2 regions of the Clostridium mucosae genome follow, and region 1 is predicted to be linked to the other one. Evidence: predicted binding sites of a transcription regulator. Region 1 holds the regulator's gene; the other holds the start of a gene.
The links. Region 1 encodes HrcA, which represses chaperone genes, less so after heat shock. Its sites were predicted from a motif close to TGTTAGCACTCNNNNNNNNNGAGTGCTAACA; they were not measured.
Positions count from the first base shown of each region.

Region 2: the regulator HrcA is predicted to act here: its motif matches at 2,315-2,345, upstream of groES (co-chaperone GroES).

Region 1 covers NZ_JANKAF010000015.1:7,497-12,954, reverse strand. The annotation lists gene hemW (radical SAM family heme chaperone HemW) at 1-1,078, shown strand, start outside; gene hrcA (heat-inducible transcriptional repressor HrcA) at 1,268-2,299, shown strand; gene grpE (nucleotide exchange factor GrpE) at 2,318-2,929, shown strand; gene dnaK (molecular chaperone DnaK) at 2,986-4,842, shown strand; gene dnaJ (molecular chaperone DnaJ) at 4,954-5,458, shown strand, end outside.
Region 2 covers NZ_JANKAF010000003.1:155,248-160,705, reverse strand. The annotation lists gene NSA50_RS05685 (type IV pilin protein) at 1-119, opposite strand, end outside; gene groL (chaperonin GroEL) at 344-1,969, opposite strand; gene groES (co-chaperone GroES) at 1,984-2,268, opposite strand; gene NSA50_RS05670 (O-antigen ligase family protein) at 2,493-3,782, opposite strand; gene NSA50_RS05665 (4Fe-4S dicluster domain-containing protein) at 4,088-5,458, opposite strand, start outside.

The DNA.
Region 1 (5,458 bases):
ATGTTTTTATTGTGATTTCCCATCTTATGCCTCATTAGATCATCTTAAAGATGATTATGTGGATGCGTTATGTAAGGAGATAGACGAAAAAGTAATAGATTATAAAATTAAAAGCATATTTATAGGTGGAGGAACTCCATCATATTTAGAGACTAATCAAATATATAAATTATTGAAAACTATAAGTAAACTTAATTTAACAGAAAATATGGAATTTACAATGGAATGTAATCCTGGAGCCTTGGAAAAAGAGAAATTAGAAACTATGCTAAGAGGTGGAGTAAATAGAATAAGCATGGGACTTCAAGCAGTACAAAATTCACTTTTAAAAGATATAGGAAGAATACATAGTTTTAAGCAATTTGAAGAAAATTTCAATTTAGCTAGGGAGGTTGGATTTAAAAATATAAATGTTGATTTGATGTTTGGATTACCAAATCAAAAAGTAGATGAATGGAAAGAATCTTTAGAAGTAATTGCAAAGTTAAATCCAGAGCATATTTCTGCTTATAGCCTAATAATAGAGGAAGGAACAGCATTTTATAAATTATGGGAAAGAAATAAACTAATATTACCGTCAGAAGATGAAGAAAGAGAGATGTATTCAATTACTAAGGAAATACTTAAGGAGCATGGATACGAGCAGTATGAAATATCTAATTATGCGAAATCAGGATATGAATGCTATCATAATAAGGTTTATTGGCAATGTGATGACTATTTAGGAGTTGGATCTGCTTCAAGTTCGTTTATTGATGGTAAAAGAATAAAAAATATAGAAAATGTGAAACTCTATATAGAAAAAATTAATAATAATGAAAGTATTATAGAAGAAATAATTAAAAACTCTAAAGAAGATAATATAGAAGAGTTTATATTTATGGGACTTAGAATGAATAAGGGGATAAGCCTTAATGAATTCAAAAAAAGATTTGGAATAGATATAAATAGTATATATAAAGATATTATAGAGAAAAATATAAATAAAAAATTACTCGTATTAGAAAAGGATAATTTAAGGTTAACTGACAAGGGAATTGAGTTATCTAATTTAGTTATGAGTGACTTCATACTGTAAAATGTGGTACGTAGAAAACGAGAGCGTGTTTTAGAAAACGAAAGAAAAATAAAAATAAATTAATAAAATTAAATGAGATTATTTAATTTATCAGTTATTCCAATTGACAAAAAAGGTAATAAGGAATATATTGATATTGTAGTCATTAGCACTCGACGATAATGAGTGCTAACAGATAGAGGTGATGTAATGGCTATTGATGAAAGAAAAATAAAAATACTTCAGGCTATCATTAATGACTATATCATGACAGGGGAACCAGTAGGTTCAAGAACAATAGCTAAGAAATATGATTTAGGAGTTGGATCAGCAACAATAAGAAATGAAATGGCTGATCTAGAGGAAATGGGTTATCTAGAACAACCACATACATCCGCAGGTAGAATACCTTCTAATAAAGGATATAGGCTATATGTAGATAAGTTAATGGAAACTGGAAGATTAACTCGAGAAGAGGAACTCAAAATAAGGGAGTACATTATAAATTCAGCAATGTATGAGGTTGATAAGATAGTAAAGCAAGCTTGTTCATTGTTATCAGAGCTTACTAATTTAACGACTGTAGTACAGACTCCATCTGTGAGAAGTAGCTATATAAGATCTATTCAATTGCTCGCTATTGATAGTCATAATTTGGTTTCAGTAATAGTAGCAGATAGTGGAATTATTAAGAATCATAGAATAAGAGTAAACAATATGCCAAAGCCTGAAACTATTCAAATGATAAATGAAGTCTTAAATATGAGGCTAAGAAATTTAACCATTGAAGAAATTAACTTGGAAGTAATTAATAAGCTCAAAGTAGAATTAAATGGCTATGATGAACTATTTAATGGAATATTACCAGCTCTATATGAAACATTAAAAGAAGCTAACAATACAGAAGTGTTTGTTGAAGGTGCTACAAATATTTTTAATTATCCTGAGTATAATAATATCGAAAAGGCTAAGGAAATTCTTTCTTTAATTAATGATAAGGACAATTTGATAGATTTGATAGAACCTAGTAGTGATATAACCATAAAAATAGGCGATGAAAATTATTTTCCAGAGGCTAAGGAGTGCTCAATTATATCGGCGGAATATTCATTAGATGGAAGACCGATTGGTAAGATTGGATTAATTGGACCAAAGAGGATAAATTACTCTAAGGTTATAGCTATTATGGGGCAAGTTATGAAGGAGTTAAATAAGAGCTTAAGAAATCAAATTATAGAATAAAAGAGATGAGGTGTTGTTGTGGAAGATAACAAAGAAGTAATAGAAGACTTAGAAGAAACAATTGAAGCAGAAAATGTTGAAGATATAAATTCTACTACAGAAGAAGTAGAACAAGAAACAGATCAATCTTCAGATGATATAGTTGAAGAAAATAATGATAAGGAAAATAATCTAGATATTATGAGAAAATTAAAAGATGAAAATAAGAAGCTAAATAATGAAGTTGAAGCTTTGAAAGAAAGATTACTTAGAATATCAGCAGAATATGACAATTACAGAAAAAGAACAACTAAAGAAAAAGAAGGCATTTATACAGATGCATGTACAGATGTATTAAAAGAAATGATACCAGTACTAGATACATTAGAAAGAGCAATAGCTGTTGAAGGAAGTGTGGAAGACTTTAAAAAAGGAATAGACATGACTATAAAAGGATTTAAAGGCTCTTTTGAAAAATTAGGAGTTGAAGAAATAGATGCAACTGGTGAATTCGATCCAAATCTTCATCAAGCAGTCATGCACGTTCAAGATGAATCACTTGGTACTAACTCAGTAGTTGAAGTATTCCAAAAGGGATATAAAAGAGGCGAAAAGATAATTAGACATACAATGGTAAAAGTAGCTAATTAATTATTGATATTAACTAAACTTATATTAAAAAGATAGTTTTTAGGAGGAAATATATTATGGGAAAAATAATAGGAATTGATTTAGGAACAACTAACTCATGTGTAGCTGTTATGGAAGGTGGAGAACCAGTAGTAATCAGCAATTCAGAAGGTGCAAGAACTACTCCTTCAGTAGTTTCATTCCAAGCAAATGGAGAAAGATTAGTAGGGCAAGTAGCTAAAAGACAAGCGATTACAAACCCAGATAAAACAATAATATCAATAAAGAGACATATGGGTACAAATTATAAAGTTAATATAGATGGTAAAGATCATTCACCACAAGAAATATCAGCAATGGTACTTCAAAAAATAAAGGCTGATGCAGAAGCTTATTTAGGTGAATCAGTAACTCAAGCAGTTATAACAGTTCCTGCATATTTTAATGATTCAGAAAGACAAGCGACTAAAGATGCTGGTAAAATAGCTGGATTAGAAGTATTAAGAATAATAAATGAACCTACAGCTGCAGCTTTAGCTTATGGTTTAGATAAAATGGATACAAACCAAAAAATCTTTGTTTATGACTTAGGTGGTGGTACATTCGACGTATCTATCCTAGAACTTGGTGATGGAGTATTCGAAGTTTTATCAACAAATGGAGATACTAAATTAGGTGGAGATGACTTTGACCAAAGAATAATGGATCATATAGCTGAAACATTTAAAGCTGAAAATGGAATAGATTTAAGAAATGATAAAATGGCACTTCAAAGATTAAAAGAAGCTGCTGAAAAAGCTAAGATTGAATTATCATCATCAATGCAAACAAACATTAACTTACCATTTATAACAGCTGATGCAACAGGTCCAAAGCATATTGATATGAACTTAACTAGAGCTAAATTCAATGAAATTACACATGATTTAGTTCAAAGATCAATAGAACCAATGAAGAAAGCTTTATCAGATGCTAACCTTTCATTAAGCGACATCAATAAAGTAATATTAGTTGGTGGATCAACAAGAATTCCAGCTGTTGTAGAAGCAGTTAAAAACTTTACAGGAAAAGAACCTTCAAAGGGAGTAAACCCAGATGAATGTGTTGCAGTTGGAGCAGCTATTCAAGCAGGTGTATTAACTGGAGAAGTTAAAGATGTATTATTACTAGATGTTACTCCATTAACATTAGGAATTGAAACATTAGGCGGAGTTGCTACACCACTTATTGAAAGAAATACTACAATTCCAGCTAAGAAGAGTCAAACATTCTCAACTGCAGCAGATGGTCAAACATCAGTTGAAATTCACGTGGTTCAAGGTGAAAGACAAATGGCAGCTGACAATAAGACTTTAGGTAGATTTACATTATCAGGTATTGCACCAGCTCCAAGAGGAATTCCTCAAATTGAAGTTACATTTGATATAGATGCAAATGGATTAGTTAAAGTATCAGCAGTTGATAAGGCAACTAATAAAGAAGCTAATATAACTATTACAGCTTCAACTAACTTAAGCGAATCTGAAGTAGAAGCAGCAGTAAAAGAAGCAGAAAGATTTGCTGAAGAAGATAAGAAGAGAAAAGAAAAAATAGAAGTCAAGAATAATGCAGATCAAGTTGCATATCAAACAACTAAAACTTTAGAAGAACTTGGTGATAAGGTAACAGCTGACGATAAAGCTAAGATCGAAGCTAAACTTGATGAATTAAATAAAGTTAAAGATGGCGAAGATTTAGAAGCTATCAAGAAAGCAATGGATGAATTAAATCAAGAATTCTATGCAATATCATCTAAGATATATGCTGATGCTAATGCAAATGGTGCAGCAGGAGCAGGATTTGATCCAAACAACATGGGAGGAGCAGGTGCAAGCCAAACTCCACACGATGATAATGTTGTAGATGCAGATTTTGAAGTTAAAGAAGATAAATAATACTTTGAGACAATAAATAGTTGTAACCTATTAGTCTAATAGATATAATATATGAGGGAAGGCAAGAGTCGTCTTCCCTTTTATAAAGTAAAAAAATGGTGGTGAAAATAGATGGCAAATAAAGACTATTATGCATCCCTTGGGCTTGAAAAGGGAGCTTCAGATGAAGAAATAAAAAAGGCCTTTAGAAAGCTAGCTATAAAATATCATCCTGATAAAAACCAAGGAGACAAAGAAGCAGAGGATAAGTTTAAAGAAATAAATGAAGCTTATCAAGTGCTTTCAGATCCTGAGAAAAAAGCAAGATATGATCAGTTTGGAACGGCTGATTTTGATGGAAGTGGATTTGGATCAGGTGGATTTGGTGGCTTTGACTTCTCAGATATGGGAGGTTTTGGAGATATATTTGATAGCTTCTTTGGTGGTGGCGGCGGTGGCAGCAGAAGACGAAATGGACCACAAAGAGGTGCTGATTTAGAATATACAGTTAATTTAACGTTTGAAGAGGCAATATTTGGAGTAGAAAAGGAAATTTCTATAAATAGAAGTGAAACTTGTGATTCATGTAAAGGTAGTGGAGCTAAAACTGGAACTTCAGCAAAGACTTGTCCAACAT
Region 2 (5,458 bases), on a different contig from region 1:
GAATACTTTTTAAAACTAGGTACTAATATAGCTACTAATATTCCTATTATTACTACTACTGCAATTAAATCAAATATAGTAAACTTACCCTTTCTTTTTCTATTCATATTACCTTCCATATTGTACCTCCAAAGTTTTTTCTTTATTCCTCTTTTTGTTTATTATACATTATAAATTATAATATCTTAATGCACTTAAAATCAATATAAAGGTTATATTTATTATATATCAAATATATTTTGAATTAACTTTAAAATCTTGAACTTTAAAATCTTGAACTTTGTACTATTTTAAACATAAAAAAAGGAACTTAGAATCCCTAAGTTCCTAAATTTAAAATTTATTAGTACATTCCGTCCATTCCCATTCCTGGTGCTCCTGGCATTGGAGCTTCTTTTTGAGGAATTTCAACAACAGCAGCTTCTGTTGTTAAGAATGTTGATGCTACTGACGCAGCATTTTGAAGTGCTGATCTTGTAACCTTAGTTGGATCTACTATACCAGCTTTAATCATGTTTACATATTCTCCATTTAATGCATCATAACCCATTCCAGCTTCACAGTTTTTAACATGTTCTATAATAACTGAACCTTCAACACCTGCATTAGTTGCAATTTGTCTCATTGGTTCTTCTAATGATCTTGTTATTATATTAATACCAACTTGTGTATCTGGAACATTTGAAGTTACCTTAGCTACTTCATTAATTATATTTGCATAAGCAGCACCACCACCTGGTACTATACCTTCTTCAACAGCTGCTTTTGTTGCTGCTAAAGCATCTTCTATTCTTAATTTCTTTTCTTTTAATTCTGTTTCTGTTGCTGCACCAACTTTAATTACTGCAACTCCACCAGCTAGCTTAGCTAATCTTTCAGTTAATTTTTCTTTATCAAATTCTGAAGAAGTTTCTTCGATTTGAGCTTTTATTTGTGATACTCTTTCTTTAATAGCTTCACTATTTCCTCTTCCATTAACTATTGTAGTATTTTCTTTTGTAACTTTGATGCTTTCACATTGTCCAAGCATATCTAAAGTCACTTCTTTTATGTCTATTCCAAGCTCTTCTGATATAACTGTTCCACCTGTTAATATAGCTATATCTTGAAGCATTTCTTTTCTTCTATCTCCAAAGCCTGGAGCTTTTACAGCTACACATGTGAAAGTTCCTCTTAATTTATTAACTACTAATGTAGTCATTGCATCGCCTTCAACATCTTCAGCTATTATAAGTAATTTCTTTCCTTGTTGAACTATTTGTTCAAGTATTGGAAGTAACTCTTGAATATTTGAAATCTTTTTATCAGCAATTAATATTAATGGGTTGTCTAAAACTGCTTCCATTTTTTCTGTATCAGTTACCATGTATGCTGATACATATCCTCTATCAAATTGCATTCCTTCAACAACGTCTAATTCAGTTCCCATTGATTTTGATTCTTCAACAGTAATAACGCCTTCATTTCCTACCTTTTCCATAGCATCAGAAATTAGCTTACCTACTTCTTCATCAGCTGCTGAAATAGCTGCAACTCTAGCTATATCTTCTTTACCGTTAACAGGCTTAGAAATCTTCTTTATTTCTTCAACAGCCTTATCTACAGCCATTTTAATACCATTTCTAATTAGTATTGGGTTTGATCCAGCAGTAACATTCTTTAAGCCTTCTCTTATAATTGCTTGTGCTAAAAGAGTTGCTGTAGTAGTACCATCCCCTGCAACATCATTAGTCTTAGTTGCAACTTCTTTAACTAATTGTGCTCCCATATTTTCATATGGATCTTCTAATTCAATTTCTCTTGCTATAGAAACACCATCATTAGTTATAAGTGGTGCTCCAAACTTTTTATCTAAAACTACATTTCTTCCTTTTGGTCCTAATGTAACCTTAACTGTATCTGCTAACGTATCAACACCAACTTGCATTGCTCTTCTTGCGTCTTCACTAAACTTAATCATTTTTGCCATTATTCTTTCCTCCCTTATTCAACTATTGCTAAAATATCATCTTGTTTTAAAATAGTATATTCTTCACCCTCAACCTTAACTTCTGTACCTGCATATTTTGAATAAAGTACTTTATCTCCAACTTTAACTTCCATTGCTATTCTATTTCCATCAACTATAGCTCCTGGTCCAACAGCTACAACTTCTGCCTCTTGTGGTCTTTCCTTTGCTGTCCCTGTTAAAACTATTCCACTTTTAGTTGTTTCTTCTGCTTCTAACTTCTTTATTACTACCCTATCTGCTAGTGGCTTAATGTTCATAAAAAAATCCCTCCTATTTATATCTATAAATTTAATTACCCTTTTATATTAGCACTCACCATAGATAAGTGCTAACAAATTTATGATAATCTTTTAGTTTGTATTTTTCAAATGTTACCTAATATATTATTACCCTATATATTATAAATATTACCACTTCTCATTAATTATTTTCCATTTTCTCAAGCTTTTATTTATTTTCTTCATTTTATACATGTATTTATTTAAATTATTTTTTCATTTAATTCAAATTCTTTTTCTTTGACACAGAATCCTAAAAATATCCAAAATATTGGTGCTACCATTATTACACTAATATTAAAAAATGATTGTACTAAATACCCTATTAGCGTTAGTAAGAGTAACTTAGATAAATCATTTCTAATACTTTTAATCAGATTATATATTATTACTCCAATTAATAATAGGTAAGCTATTAAATTAAATATCCCATTACTAACTGCATATTCTAAAAATTCATTATGTGATTTATCTATATAAGCACCATGCTTATTTATATACTCTCTATGACTTTCACTATACTGTGAATCCAATCTATATTTTAATGTATCAGGCCCCCACCCTATAAACGGATGATCTTTAAATGCATTCCATGATATGTTTAATATTTCAATTCTACCACTATCCTCAACTTTTGTTATACCAGTTTCATCAATTACAATGCTGTTAGTTGCACGCCCAATAATCTTACAATTAGTAGATAAATTTAATAATAAAAAAATACTTAAAAATGATATAAATACAACCACTGATTTTTTTATTCTCTTTTTATCTTTTATTATAAAAATTAATCCAATAAGTGAATAAACTAAAAAAGCTAGCCACCCACTACGAGTTAATGTAGTGATTAATGACCCAAATAATATAATTGAATATATTAAATATCTTTTTCCTTCATAAAAAATATAAATTGCCATACTTATAAATAAAAATATACATAAATATGATGAAAAAAAGTTTCTATTTCCTATCATTCCAATAGAATCACTTACTGATATAAATCCAAACATCCAAAACTGTACAGGATCTATGTTATAAAATTGAAGTATCCCATATATACCCATGACACATGAAGAAATTAATACTAGATTTATAAGTTTTTCATTTATAACAAAATATTTAGAAGATAGTATAAAAAGTAGAATATAAATGCAATACATTACGAAGCCTTCATTCCGTTGAATATTGCCAATAAAAGCTACATATTTCTGTGGTGATAATATACTTGGAATTAACATAGTTAACATAAACACTAATGCTATCTTATGCTCAATATTAAATTCTGTTACCTTTAATCCAATTAATGCAATAATAGAAATTACACCAACTACGTAAAGAAATATCATCTTACCAATTACATATCTAGGTGATGATACATTTACAACTATGAATGGCATTATAACTATCACAGAATATAAGATTATGTTCACTAAAATTTTAAAATCAATTTCTTTTGTAAGAGCTCCCCTTACTTTTTTATTTATACTTTCCATCCTAACACCCACTGGTAGAGATTGCGAAAATAAAGCCTACGATAACTTATATTTTCCCACTTCAAACCATTAAACTAAGAATTATCCTCATTAATGATATGTATTAAATTGGAGATTTTATTATAATGAGAAACTACAATTCTTATTTAAGATATCTAAGATGGCGTTAAGAATTTTTATTGTCTGAGCGCAGCGAGTTATAAAAATTTAGTCATCTTAGATATCTTAAATTTAGAATTGTATTCGAAATTATATAAAAATCGGAAAGTTAATACATATCATTAGGTTTAATTCTCAATTTATAACTATCTTTCTAAGTTTACATTCTTATATTCATCAAGGGTTTCATTATCTATTACAGCTTTCTTTGTAGCTTGAGCATTTATCTTATTGAAAACACCTTTAGCCTTAAATGGTGTCACTAGGGCTCCTGCCCCATTTATACAACCACCTTCACACATCATACCTTCAATAAAGTTCCCTTGTAATTTACCTATTTTTGCCATAGTCATTGTTTTCTTTATTTCTATTCCTCCAGATACTTTTACTGGATTAAAGTTTACTTCTAACCCTTGGCTTCTTATATAATTTTCTATAGCTGCAGTTAATCCTCCATGTGCTCCGAATCCTCTTCCATATATAGAAGCATCATCAACTACATCTTCATCACAACTATCTATATCTACTTCAAAAGCACTAAATAATGCTAGTAATTCTTCAAACGTTAAAACATAATCTACTGCATCCCTTACAGATTCTCTAACAGCTTCACTCTTTTTAGCAGTACATGGTCCAATAAATACAACTTTTGCATCTGGATCATTATGCTTTATAAATCTTGCTGTTGCTATCATTGGAGAAACTGTACCTGATACTTTTTCTACTTCTGATGGGAACATCTTCTCTACATAACTTAAGAAACCAGGGCAACAAGAATTTGTCATATAATTTTGTCCATTTTCTAATCTTTCTAAAAATTCTCCGCTTTCATGAACAGTCACAGCATCTGCTCCACAGGCTGCTTCAATCATATCTACAAAACCTAATTTCTTAATTGCATTTTTTATTTTTCCATATGGCGTTTTTGCTCCAAATTGACCAGTTATAGCAGGTGCTACTACAGCATACATCTTTCTTCCTCTTGCAAGCCTCTTTGCTATAGGAACTATTAAGCTCTTATCAGAAATAGCTCCAAAAGGACACGCGCTCATACAACTTCCACAATTAACACATGTTTCTTCCTTTATCATTGCTCTTCTATCATCTGGATTTATATCTAAAGCTCCTGTAGGGCATACTCTCTTACAAGGTCTCATAACTTCTGCAATTGCATCATAAGGACATGCCTTTTTGCACATTCCACATTCCTTACAAATTTCTTGGTTTATGTATGCTCTTCCAGCAACATAAGTTATAGCTCCAAAATTACAAGCCTCATGACATTTATGAGCTAAACAATTTCTACAAGAATCTGTAACACTGTATTTATTTATTGGGCATCTATCACAAGCTGCTTCAATAACGTATATTATTTGATCATCTTCTTTGATATCAACAAATTCATCTTCCACATTATCTCCATTAGCTAAATATCCTGCAGCCAATTTTGCTCTTTCTAAAACAATAGCTCTTTCCTTATATACGCAACATCTATACATAGCTTTATCGCCCTTAAT